Regions from separate parts of the Shewanella sp. AS16 genome, predicted to be linked through region 2. Evidence: riboswitches for the same ligand, from Rfam matches in the RefSeq annotation. Region 2 holds a riboswitch; the other holds the start of a gene.
What was found. Region 2 has a riboswitch for lysine ahead of LZP73_RS11125 (Na+/H+ antiporter NhaC family protein). Riboswitches for the same ligand answer to the same signal wherever they lie in the genome.

Region 1 (4,690 bases), on a different contig from region 2:
AGGCTATGAGGCCAGCAGCGTGTTGCCCTATGTGAAGGATTATCGCGCCGGCCTGCTCATGTACCACGGCATGGCGGACGATAACGTCCTGTTCGAAAACAGCACCCGGGTCTACAAGGCCCTGCAGGATGAGGGCAAGTTATTCGAGATGGTGAATTATCCCGGCTCCAAGCATTCGATGCGCGGCGAGGCGGTGCGTAACCATCTGTACCGGACCCTGAGCGACTTCTTAGACAGGAAGCTGAAGTAAGGCGGCTTCTGCCGGAGCCGGCCCGTCGAGGCCGCCGGTCTCGGGATGGCGGGGCGTTAACCCCCTACGTCATCAAGCATAAAAAATAGGCATAAAAAAATCCGAGTCATGGACTCGGATTTTTATTATGCGACTAAATGAAGATTAATCTTCCAGGTTGCCGCAGAAGCGATAGCCTTCACCGTGGATGGTGGCGATGATTTCCGGGGTATCGGGCAAGCTTTCGAAGTGCTTGCGAATACGACGGATAGTGACATCGACTGTGCGGTCGTGTGGCTTGAGTTCGCGGCCTGTCATCTTCATCAGCAGATCGGCACGGGTCAAGATCTTGCCTGGGTTCTCGACGAAGTGCAGCATGGCTCTGAACTCGCTGCGTGGCAGCTTATAGGCTTCACCCTGTGGGCTCACCAGAGAGCGGCTGTTGATTTCCAGGCTCCAACCGTTGAACTTGTAGTATTCCACCGAGGTTTTCTCTTCGACTTCGGCGCCTGCGCTGTTGACGCGAGTCAGAAGGTTACGGGCACGAATAGTCAACTCACGTGGATTGAACGGTTTGGTAATATAATCGTCCGCACCAATTTCGAGTCCAAGGATCTTGTCGACTTCGTTATCACGGCCTGTCAGGAAGATCAGGCCTATGTTGTTGATTTCTCGCAGCTCACGTGCCAAGAGCAAACCATTTTTGCCTGGCAGGTTGATGTCCATTACCACCAGGTTGATCTTATTTTCCTGCATGGCTTTATGCATCTCTGCGCCATCATTAGCTTCAGTGACCAGATACCCTTCTGCCTCGAAAATACTTCTCAGCGTGTTACGGGTAACGGCTTCATCTTCAACGATCAGAATGTGCGGGTTTTGCATGCTATTTACCTAAATATTAATCAATTCAATTCTAACCATAAGAGCCGCCTGCTGTGCGCCCTCATATCTATAAAACGCTGGCAATTCACTGAGCCACATGAGTGTTTCTCAAAAGACTAGTCTGGACGGCAACACACTGCATGATTAGTCGAGTATGCATTCCTTTCGCAGAAAGGGAAAACGCGACCTCTACCGACTTCGATAAACAGTAACTAAGTTAGTTCCTTAGCCCTTGTTTTGTTTTGAAGTTTACTTGTTAAATCAAATGTAGATCACATTATAGACGTATGTATTGCTAGCCACTTCCATGGCTCCCGTTAAATGTAACAAATTGTGTTTCAATAACAGGGGAAAAAGTGATTGCTAACCGCCGGCATTGTACTCGTTTTAGGCATTTGTTAACAAATGAAATGTTAACAAATTTCCGCCTCCTGGCCGGCTTAAGCACAACTCTTAGATTAACATATGATTTTAAACAGAAAAAATCCGTATCAAACTGTGAACCGGCTCACACCCTTTGGCATTCGGATTCTCTCTGCTACACTGGATCGGGTTCATTTACGAAAGTGAGACTATGAATAACTCAATAGATAGCCTGTGGCACCATTACAGCGAAACGCGGTTTTTATTGACTCAATCCCTATCCTGCCAGTTTTCCTTCGCCATCATAAGTGCCCACAACCCCCTGGGAACCCTGTTGACTCCCTGCCAGAACCGCCTGCTCGACAGGCAATTGCAATCCGAAATCGAAAAACTGCACCGGCCTTACAGGGCCTTGGTGGGCGCGGCCGCCGACTTGACCCACATGGAAAAGAGCTGGGCCGTGTTCATCGATAGGGAGCTTGCCGTCGAACTGGGGCGGCGCTTCAACCAAAATGCTATCTACTATGTGGAGCAGGGGCGACTCAGTCTGTTGCCCTGCATCGCCGCCAGGGATGAACTTAAGCTGGGCAGTTTTACCGAGCGCGTCAAGTTAGTGACAGAATTGCCGGAGCTGAACTGCTAGGCCGTTTGGGTCGACGGGACCGCCGCCGGCCGACTTTCAATGGATTATTTTGCTGACGCCATTGACTCGGCAAGGGGTTTATTGCTACTTTTTTCGTCCCTTCCTCCGGGAAGGCACAGAAGAGGAGCGTTAACTAGGTAGTAAGTCTGAGGAGCACACACTCCGGCGACGGCTTATGAGGGAGATTAACGCCGAGGTATTTCAGTGAGTCGTGCGCTGAGGTATCGGTCGTTCAGGTTGAATCCTGGCGATTGTCACCTGATTTTTGGTGGAGAGCTTCTGGTGACGATTGCTGTTTCCCTTCTTTGGGGTGCGTTATCTTTGCACCAGGCTCTTCGAACTCATAGGTTCGGAGTGTGATCATGTTAGTTTCTCAAGTCGTTTCGCGTGTGTTCCCCGTCTCTTCGCTGTCTGCGGAGGTGCGCTAATGTCCCTGGTCGTTGCTAAATTTGGTGGTACCTCGGTTGCCGATTATGACGCCATGGGGCGCAGCGCAGATATAGTGCTGGCCAATGCCGCTACCCGCATAGTAGTCGTGAGTGCCTCAAGTGGCGTCACCAACCTCTTGGTCGAATTGACTCAGGCGACCATCAACGACGAGCGTCGGCTGCAGTTGCTCAAGCAGATAGCCCAGATCCAATATCAGATAGTCGATGAGCTGGGGCGTCCGCAGGAAATCATAGCCGTGCTGGATAAGCTGTTGAGCCGCATGGCAGTATTGAGTGAAATGCTGGTGCTCAATCGCAGCAAGGCTGTCATGGATGAACTCCTGTCACTGGGGGAGCAATGCTCTTCGGCGCTGTTTGCCGCCGTGCTGCGGGAGAAGGGGGCCATCGCCAGCGCCTTCGATGTGCGCCGGGTGCTGCGCACCGACAGTCATTTCGGCCGGGCCGAGCCGCAGATAGAAGCCATCGCCTGCCTGACCCATGAGCATCTGCTGCCCTTCTTGCAAGATCAGATTATCGTCACCCAGGGATTCATAGGGGCCGACGATGAAGGCAGGACGACCACCCTTGGCCGCGGCGGCAGCGATTATTCCGCCGCCCTGTTGGCCGAAGCCCTGAAGGCCAGCGCGGTGGAGATCTGGACGGATGTGGCCGGGATTTACACCACAGATCCGCGCCTGGCGCCCAACGCCAGACCCATAGCTGAGATCAGCTTCAACGAAGCGGCCGAGATGGCCACCTTCGGCGCCAAGGTGCTGCATCCGGCGACTATTCTGCCGGCGGTGCGCCAGCAAATTCAGGTATTTGTCGGCTCGAGTAAAGAACCACAAAAAGGCGGTACCTGGATACGGCACCAGGTGGAGGATGCCCCCGTCTATCGCGCCGTCGCCCTGCGCCGGGATCAGACCCTGCTCAACCTGCATAGCCTGCAGATGCTGCATGCCCAGGGCTTCCTGGCCGAAACCTTCGCCACCCTGGCGCGGCATAAGATCAGCGTGGATCTCATCACCACCTCAGAGGTCAACGTGGCGCTGACCCTGGACAAGACGGGGTCGGATTCCAGCGGTCATGGCCTGCTCAGCGAAGCCCTGCTGCAGGAGTTGTCGCAGCATTGCCGGGTCAGGGTGGAGGACAAGCTGGCCTTGGTGGCCATCATAGGCAACAGAATTGCCACTACGCCGGGCGTATGCCGGCGGGTATTTGAAGTGCTCGAGCCCCACAACGTGCGCATGATATGTCAGGGCGCCAGCCCGCATAATCTCTGTGTGCTGGTGGCCGAATCCGAGGCAGCCCAGGTGGTGGCGGCGCTGCATCAGAACCTGTTCGAGGGCGCCTAGCATGAGGATGAGCAAGTCGTCGCTGCAGGTGGGGGAACTGGCCGCGGGCCAGGCGCTCGACATACCCGTATATCGGTTGCAACCAGAAGCAAACACAGGTCCCAGCGTCTATATCCAGGCCAACGTGCATGGCGCCGAGGTGCAGGGCAATGCGGTGATCTTCCAGCTGATGAAGCTGTTGGAAAACTACCGCCTCTTGGGTGAGATCACTCTGGTGCCGCTGGCCAATCCCTTGGGGATCAACCAGAAGAGCGGTGAGTTTACCCTCGGGCGTTTCGATCCCATCACGGGCAACAACTGGAACCGTGAGTATCTGGACTCTGCTATCGAGCTACCGCATTGGTATGCCGAACATGCGCGACTGGACGATGTCGGGATCATTCAGGCCTATCGCAGCGCCCTGGTAGAGAGTTGCCAGCAAAGGCTGAGCAATGCCTGGGGCATCACCACGGGCCATAGGCTGGCGGTGAATCTGCAGTCTATGGCACACAGGGCCGACATAGTGCTGGATCTCCACACAGGCCCCAAGTCATGCAAGCATTTGTATTGCCCCGAATATGAAGTGTCGGCGGCGCAGTACTTCTCCATTCCTTATACCCTGGTGATACCCAACAGCTTCGGCGGCGCCATGGATGAGGCGGCCTTCTGCCCCTGGTGGCGTCTGAGCGAATATGCGGCATCTCAGGGACGTGACTTGGGGGTTGCCGTCTCGGCCTTTACCTTGGAGCTTGCCAGTCAGGAGCGGATAGATCTTGCCGACGCCGAGCACGATGCCCGGGGCATATTGGCC
Region 2 (4,690 bases):
GATAACGGTGAACAACAACTAAATAATAGAAACTAATATGGCTAGGAGCAAACAAAATTAGCAAATATTAAGAAGAATTTATTAAAAAGTGTCCAATCTAATAAAATTTGACCGTTTTGGTGTTCAAAAAAGTGGCCAACAGTGACAACAAAAAATCAAAACAGGCGTTTGAGTTTGGTTGACGTTAACGTCAACAGCACGTAGAGTTGGCCTATCTTACATAGGTTCGACGGATTTACAGGTCAGAGCCCATGTGTCATCCACTCAGATAAAGCGGTAGGAAGGTAGCCCTATGAAAGTACTGGTGCCTATAAAGCGTGTGGTCGATGCCAACGTGAAAGTCAGGGTCAAGGCCGACAACTCGAACGTTGATACAGCCAACCTCAAGATGGCGTTGAATCCTTTTTGTGAAATCGCCGTCGAAGAAGCTGTGCGTCTCAAGGAAGCCGGTTCGGCCAGCGAAATAGTCGTGGTCAGTATTGGCAGCAAGGCAGTACAAGAGCAGCTGCGTACCGCCATGGCACTGGGGGCCGATCGCGCCATTCATATCGAAACCGACGAAGAGTTGACACCGCTTTCTATCGCTAAGCTGCTCAAGGCAGTGCAAGAGAAAGAGCAGGCCCAGTTGGTGATCTTCGGTAAACAATCTATCGATGGTGACAATAACCAGACGGGTCAAATGTTCGCTGCCTTGACCGATATGCCGCAGGCAACCTTCGCCTCGGAAGTGAAGCTGGAAGGTGACAGCCTGTTGGTCACCCGCGAAGTCGATGGTGGCTTACAGACGCTGAAACTCCCGTTGCCGGCGGTGGTCACCACAGATCTGCGTTTGAATGAACCGCGTTATGCCTCCCTGCCCAACATCATGAAGGCGAAACGCAAGCCTTTGGATGTCATGGCCGTTGCCGATCTCGGGGTGACCCTGAAACAACATGTGAAGTTGCTCGATGTCACGCCGCCGGCCCAGCGCACTGCGGGTGTGATGCTAGCCTCTGTGGCCGAGTTGGTGGAAAAGTTAAGAAACGAAGCGAAGGTGATCTAAATGGCCATTCTAGTATTAGCAGAACATGATAATGCCAGCCTGAAGCTGGACACAGCCAAAGTGGTTACTGCGGCTAAGGCCATAGGCACAGAGATCCATGTGTTGGTGGCCGGACATGAGTGTGCCGAAGTGGCGGCTGCCGCGCAGCGACTCGACGGGGTGACAAGAGTCTTGCTGGCCGATGCCGCAGCCTATCAGGCACACCTGGCGGAAAACCTGGCCAAACTCATCCTCGAGCTGGCTCCGGATTATGAGCATATCCTGGCAAGTGCATCGAGTGTCGGCAAGGATACGCTTCCCAGAGTTGCGGCCTTGCTGGACGTGGCGCAGATCTCCGAAGTCGTGCAAGTGCTGGGCGGCGATACCTTCGTGCGGCCCATCTATGCAGGTAACGCCATGGCCAAGGTGCAGAGCCTGGATGACAAGAAAGTGCTGACGGTGCGCGCGAGCGCCTTCGATGCCACCGCCAATGGCGGCAATGCCGGCCTGGAGAGCATAGACAAGGTCATAGAGGCCAAGACTCAGTTCGTCTCCCAGAGCCTGACTGTGTCGGAGCGCCCAGAGCTTGGCAACGCAGGCATCATAGTCTCGGGTGGCCGAGGTATGGGCAGCGGTGAGAACTTCGCCATGTTGGAAGCGTTGGCCGATAGCCTGGGCGCCGCCGTCGGGGCATCGCGTGCCGCCGTGGACGCAGGTTTCGTGCCTAACGATTTACAGGTTGGCCAGACGGGTAAGATAGTCGCCCCGGATCTCTATATTGCCGTGGGTATCTCGGGTGCCATTCAGCACCTTGCCGGCATGAAAGATTCCAAGGTGATAGTGGCTATCAACAAAGATCCCGAAGCGCCGATTTTCCAGATCGCCGACTATGGGTTAACGGCCGATTTATTCGAAGCCATCCCCGAGTTGATCGCGGCCATCAAGGCCTGAGTGTGACAGCCGTACCCAGGTACGGCGTAAGTTGATTTAATCTGTGATCTCGGTCACGTTAAGCGGCTTTGAGGTAGCTCCTCAAAGCCGCTTATGTTTTTATGTGCCCGCGCCGCATAGGCGCCCTACATAGATACAATTTCTATGCAGTAGAGGTGCACTTAATATCAGTAGTGATCAGTAGGGTGATGCCGCTGAGGGGTCATGAAAGGATTGAGTGCCGAAATGGTGAGACCCATCCCGGCTCGTCATTGGGGCTGTTGCCGAACAGGAACAGCACTGCCATGGTATTTTCTATCCCTAAGATAGAGATAATTGACTGTGGAGCGCTACTATTAGGACAGGTGTTTATGAACGTCTATGGGCGTTTCCAGCCAGTTCAGTTGCCTTCCATTCGTACTCAACGAAGAACATAATAAATGACCGTACTAAGTTATGCCGATTCGGCACTGTCTTTACTGCCACCCGTGATGGCGATTCTGCTGGCGATTGTTACCCGTAAAGTATTGATTTCGCTTGGTGTGGGGATCCTGCTCGGTACCCTGTTGCTGAATGACTTCTCTGTCTTGGATAGTGGCCGATTCTTGCTCGAGAGCGTGATTTCACTCCTGTGGCGTGACGGGGCACTCAACAGTTGGAACCTCTATATTCTTGGTTTCTTGATCTTGCTGGGGATGATCACCGCCTTGATCACCGTCAGTGGTGCGGCCCGTGCCTTTGCTATCTGGGCCCGTAACCATATCCGCAATAAGCGTGATGCCAAGTTGCTGACCATATTCTTGGGCTGTGTCGTGTTCATCGATGACTACTTCAACAGCCTGGTGGTAGGCAGTGTGGCGCGGCCATTGACCGACAGGTACTATGTTTCCCGCGCCAAGCTCGCCTACATATTGGACTCGACCGCAGCCCCAGTATGCGTGATCTCCCCCGTATCCAGCTGGGGCGCCTATATCATAGCGCTGATCGGCGGCATACTCACGGCCCATGGTTTCGCCGATACCGGCCATTTGAGCCTGTTCATCCAGATGATCCCGATGAACTTTTACGCCATCTTCGCCTTGCTGTTGTTATTCTGTGTCGCCTTCTGGGGGCTGGACATAGGTCCGATGCGGACCCATGAGCTCAATGCCGTGCGTGGTGAACTCTATGACGAGTCCAAGGGCTTACCACCCGGTGCCAATGTGGATCTGCCCGAGGCCGAGAGTGGCAGGGTACTGGGCCTCTTCCTGCCAATAAGTGTGCTGGTACTGGCGACCCTGTATTTCATGCTCAGCAGCGGTGCCCGGGTGTTGAGTGCCGATGGTCTGGCGTTCAGCCTCATAGGAGCCTTCGAGAAGACGGATGTCAGCTCATCCTTGTTTTTCGGTGCGCTGGTGGGATTGGGGGCGACCCTGGCCTTGGTGTTCATTCAGGGGATAGATAAGCCGTCCGTGGTTAAGGGCGTCACTCTGGGGGCCCGCTCCATGTTGCCCGCCATCTATATACTGCTGTTTGCCTGGACCATAGCAGCTGTCATAGGTCAGCTGGAAACCGGCAAGTTTATGGCCAGCCTGGCGACGGACAATATTCCTTTCGCCCTCCTGCCGGCGTTGATGTTCGTGCTGGCCGGCTTCACAGCCTTTGCCACAGGCACCAGTTGGGGCACCTTCGGGATCATGCTGCCGATAGCGGCCGACATGGCCATGGGCAGCCATACCGGTATGATGCTGCCCATGCTGGCGGCCGTACTGGCAGGCGCGGTATTTGGCGACCATTGCTCACCCATATCCGATACGACTATCCTGTCATCGACAGGTGCCAGCTGCCATCATATAGATCATGTGGTGACTCAGCTGCCTTATGCCTTGATCGTCGCGGCCATCAGCCTGGGCGGTTATGTGGTGCTGGGCTTTACCGAGTCGGTTGCCTTGGGGCTGGGCGCCTGCAGCCTGCTATTCCTCTTGTCACTCCTGTGGTTGAAGTTGAAAACTCGCTAGCTCAGCGGCTCGGGCTGGGTTTCAGCCCAGTCGGTTCTGCATAGATGAAACTGCGCCGCCTTTGTCGGCGCTTTTTTATGCGCGTCTCCCAGAGGCGGCAGGCCCTGTGTCCTGCATACGCGGGCCGTGATTTATCGGTGCTTTCAATGCTAGAATGACGCGGTTTTCCACTGCAGTTTTCACTCAAGGGCAAGGATTTTGGCACAACTTTATTTTTATTACTCGGCGATGAACGCAGGCAAGTCGACCTCGCTGTTACAATCTTCCTACAACTATCGCGAACGCGGCATGAACACCTTGGTGATGACGGCCTCGATAGATGACAGGTACGGTAAGGGTAAAGTCGCCTCGCGCATCGGCATAGAGACCGAGGCGCAGGTGTTTGCCGCCGAGGATAACCTGGTCCGCATCATAGAAGCGGCTCACAGGGAAACACCACTGCATTGTGTGTTGGTGGATGAATGCCAATTCCTCAGCAAGGAGCAGGTAAGGCAATTGACCTTTATCGTCGATAAGCTCGATATTCCCGTGCTCTGCTATGGCCTGAGAACCGATTTCCAGGGGGAGCTGTTCCTCGGCAGCCACTATCTGTTGGCCTGGGCCGATAAGCTGGTGGAATTGAAGACCATTTGCCATTGTGGGCGCAAGGCCAACATGGTGGTGCGCCTCGATGGCGACGGCAAGGTGATGCGTGAGGGCGAGCAAGTCGCCATCGGCGGCAACGAGAGTTATGAGTCGGTGT

Region 1: linked by a shared signal. The riboswitch ahead of lysC (lysine-sensitive aspartokinase 3) and the one ahead of LZP73_RS11125 (Na+/H+ antiporter NhaC family protein) in region 2 are both predicted to bind lysine.

Annotation. Positions count from the first base shown of each region.
Region 1 is NZ_JAKCLK010000002.1:172,794-177,483, reverse strand. It holds gene LZP73_RS05630 (S9 family peptidase) at 1-250, shown strand, start outside; gene arcA (two-component system response regulator ArcA) at 395-1,111, opposite strand; gene LZP73_RS05620 (DUF3293 domain-containing protein) at 1,686-2,117, shown strand; lysine riboswitch at 2,229-2,404, shown strand; gene lysC (lysine-sensitive aspartokinase 3) at 2,545-3,900, shown strand; gene LZP73_RS05610 (succinylglutamate desuccinylase/aspartoacylase family protein) at 3,902-4,690, shown strand, end outside.
Region 2 is NZ_JAKCLK010000003.1:574,139-578,828, forward strand. It holds gene LZP73_RS11115 (electron transfer flavoprotein subunit beta/FixA family protein) at 293-1,042, shown strand; gene LZP73_RS11120 (electron transfer flavoprotein subunit alpha/FixB family protein) at 1,043-1,972, shown strand; lysine riboswitch at 2,115-2,312, shown strand; gene LZP73_RS11125 (Na+/H+ antiporter NhaC family protein) at 2,392-3,948, shown strand; gene LZP73_RS11130 (thymidine kinase) at 4,147-4,690, shown strand, end outside.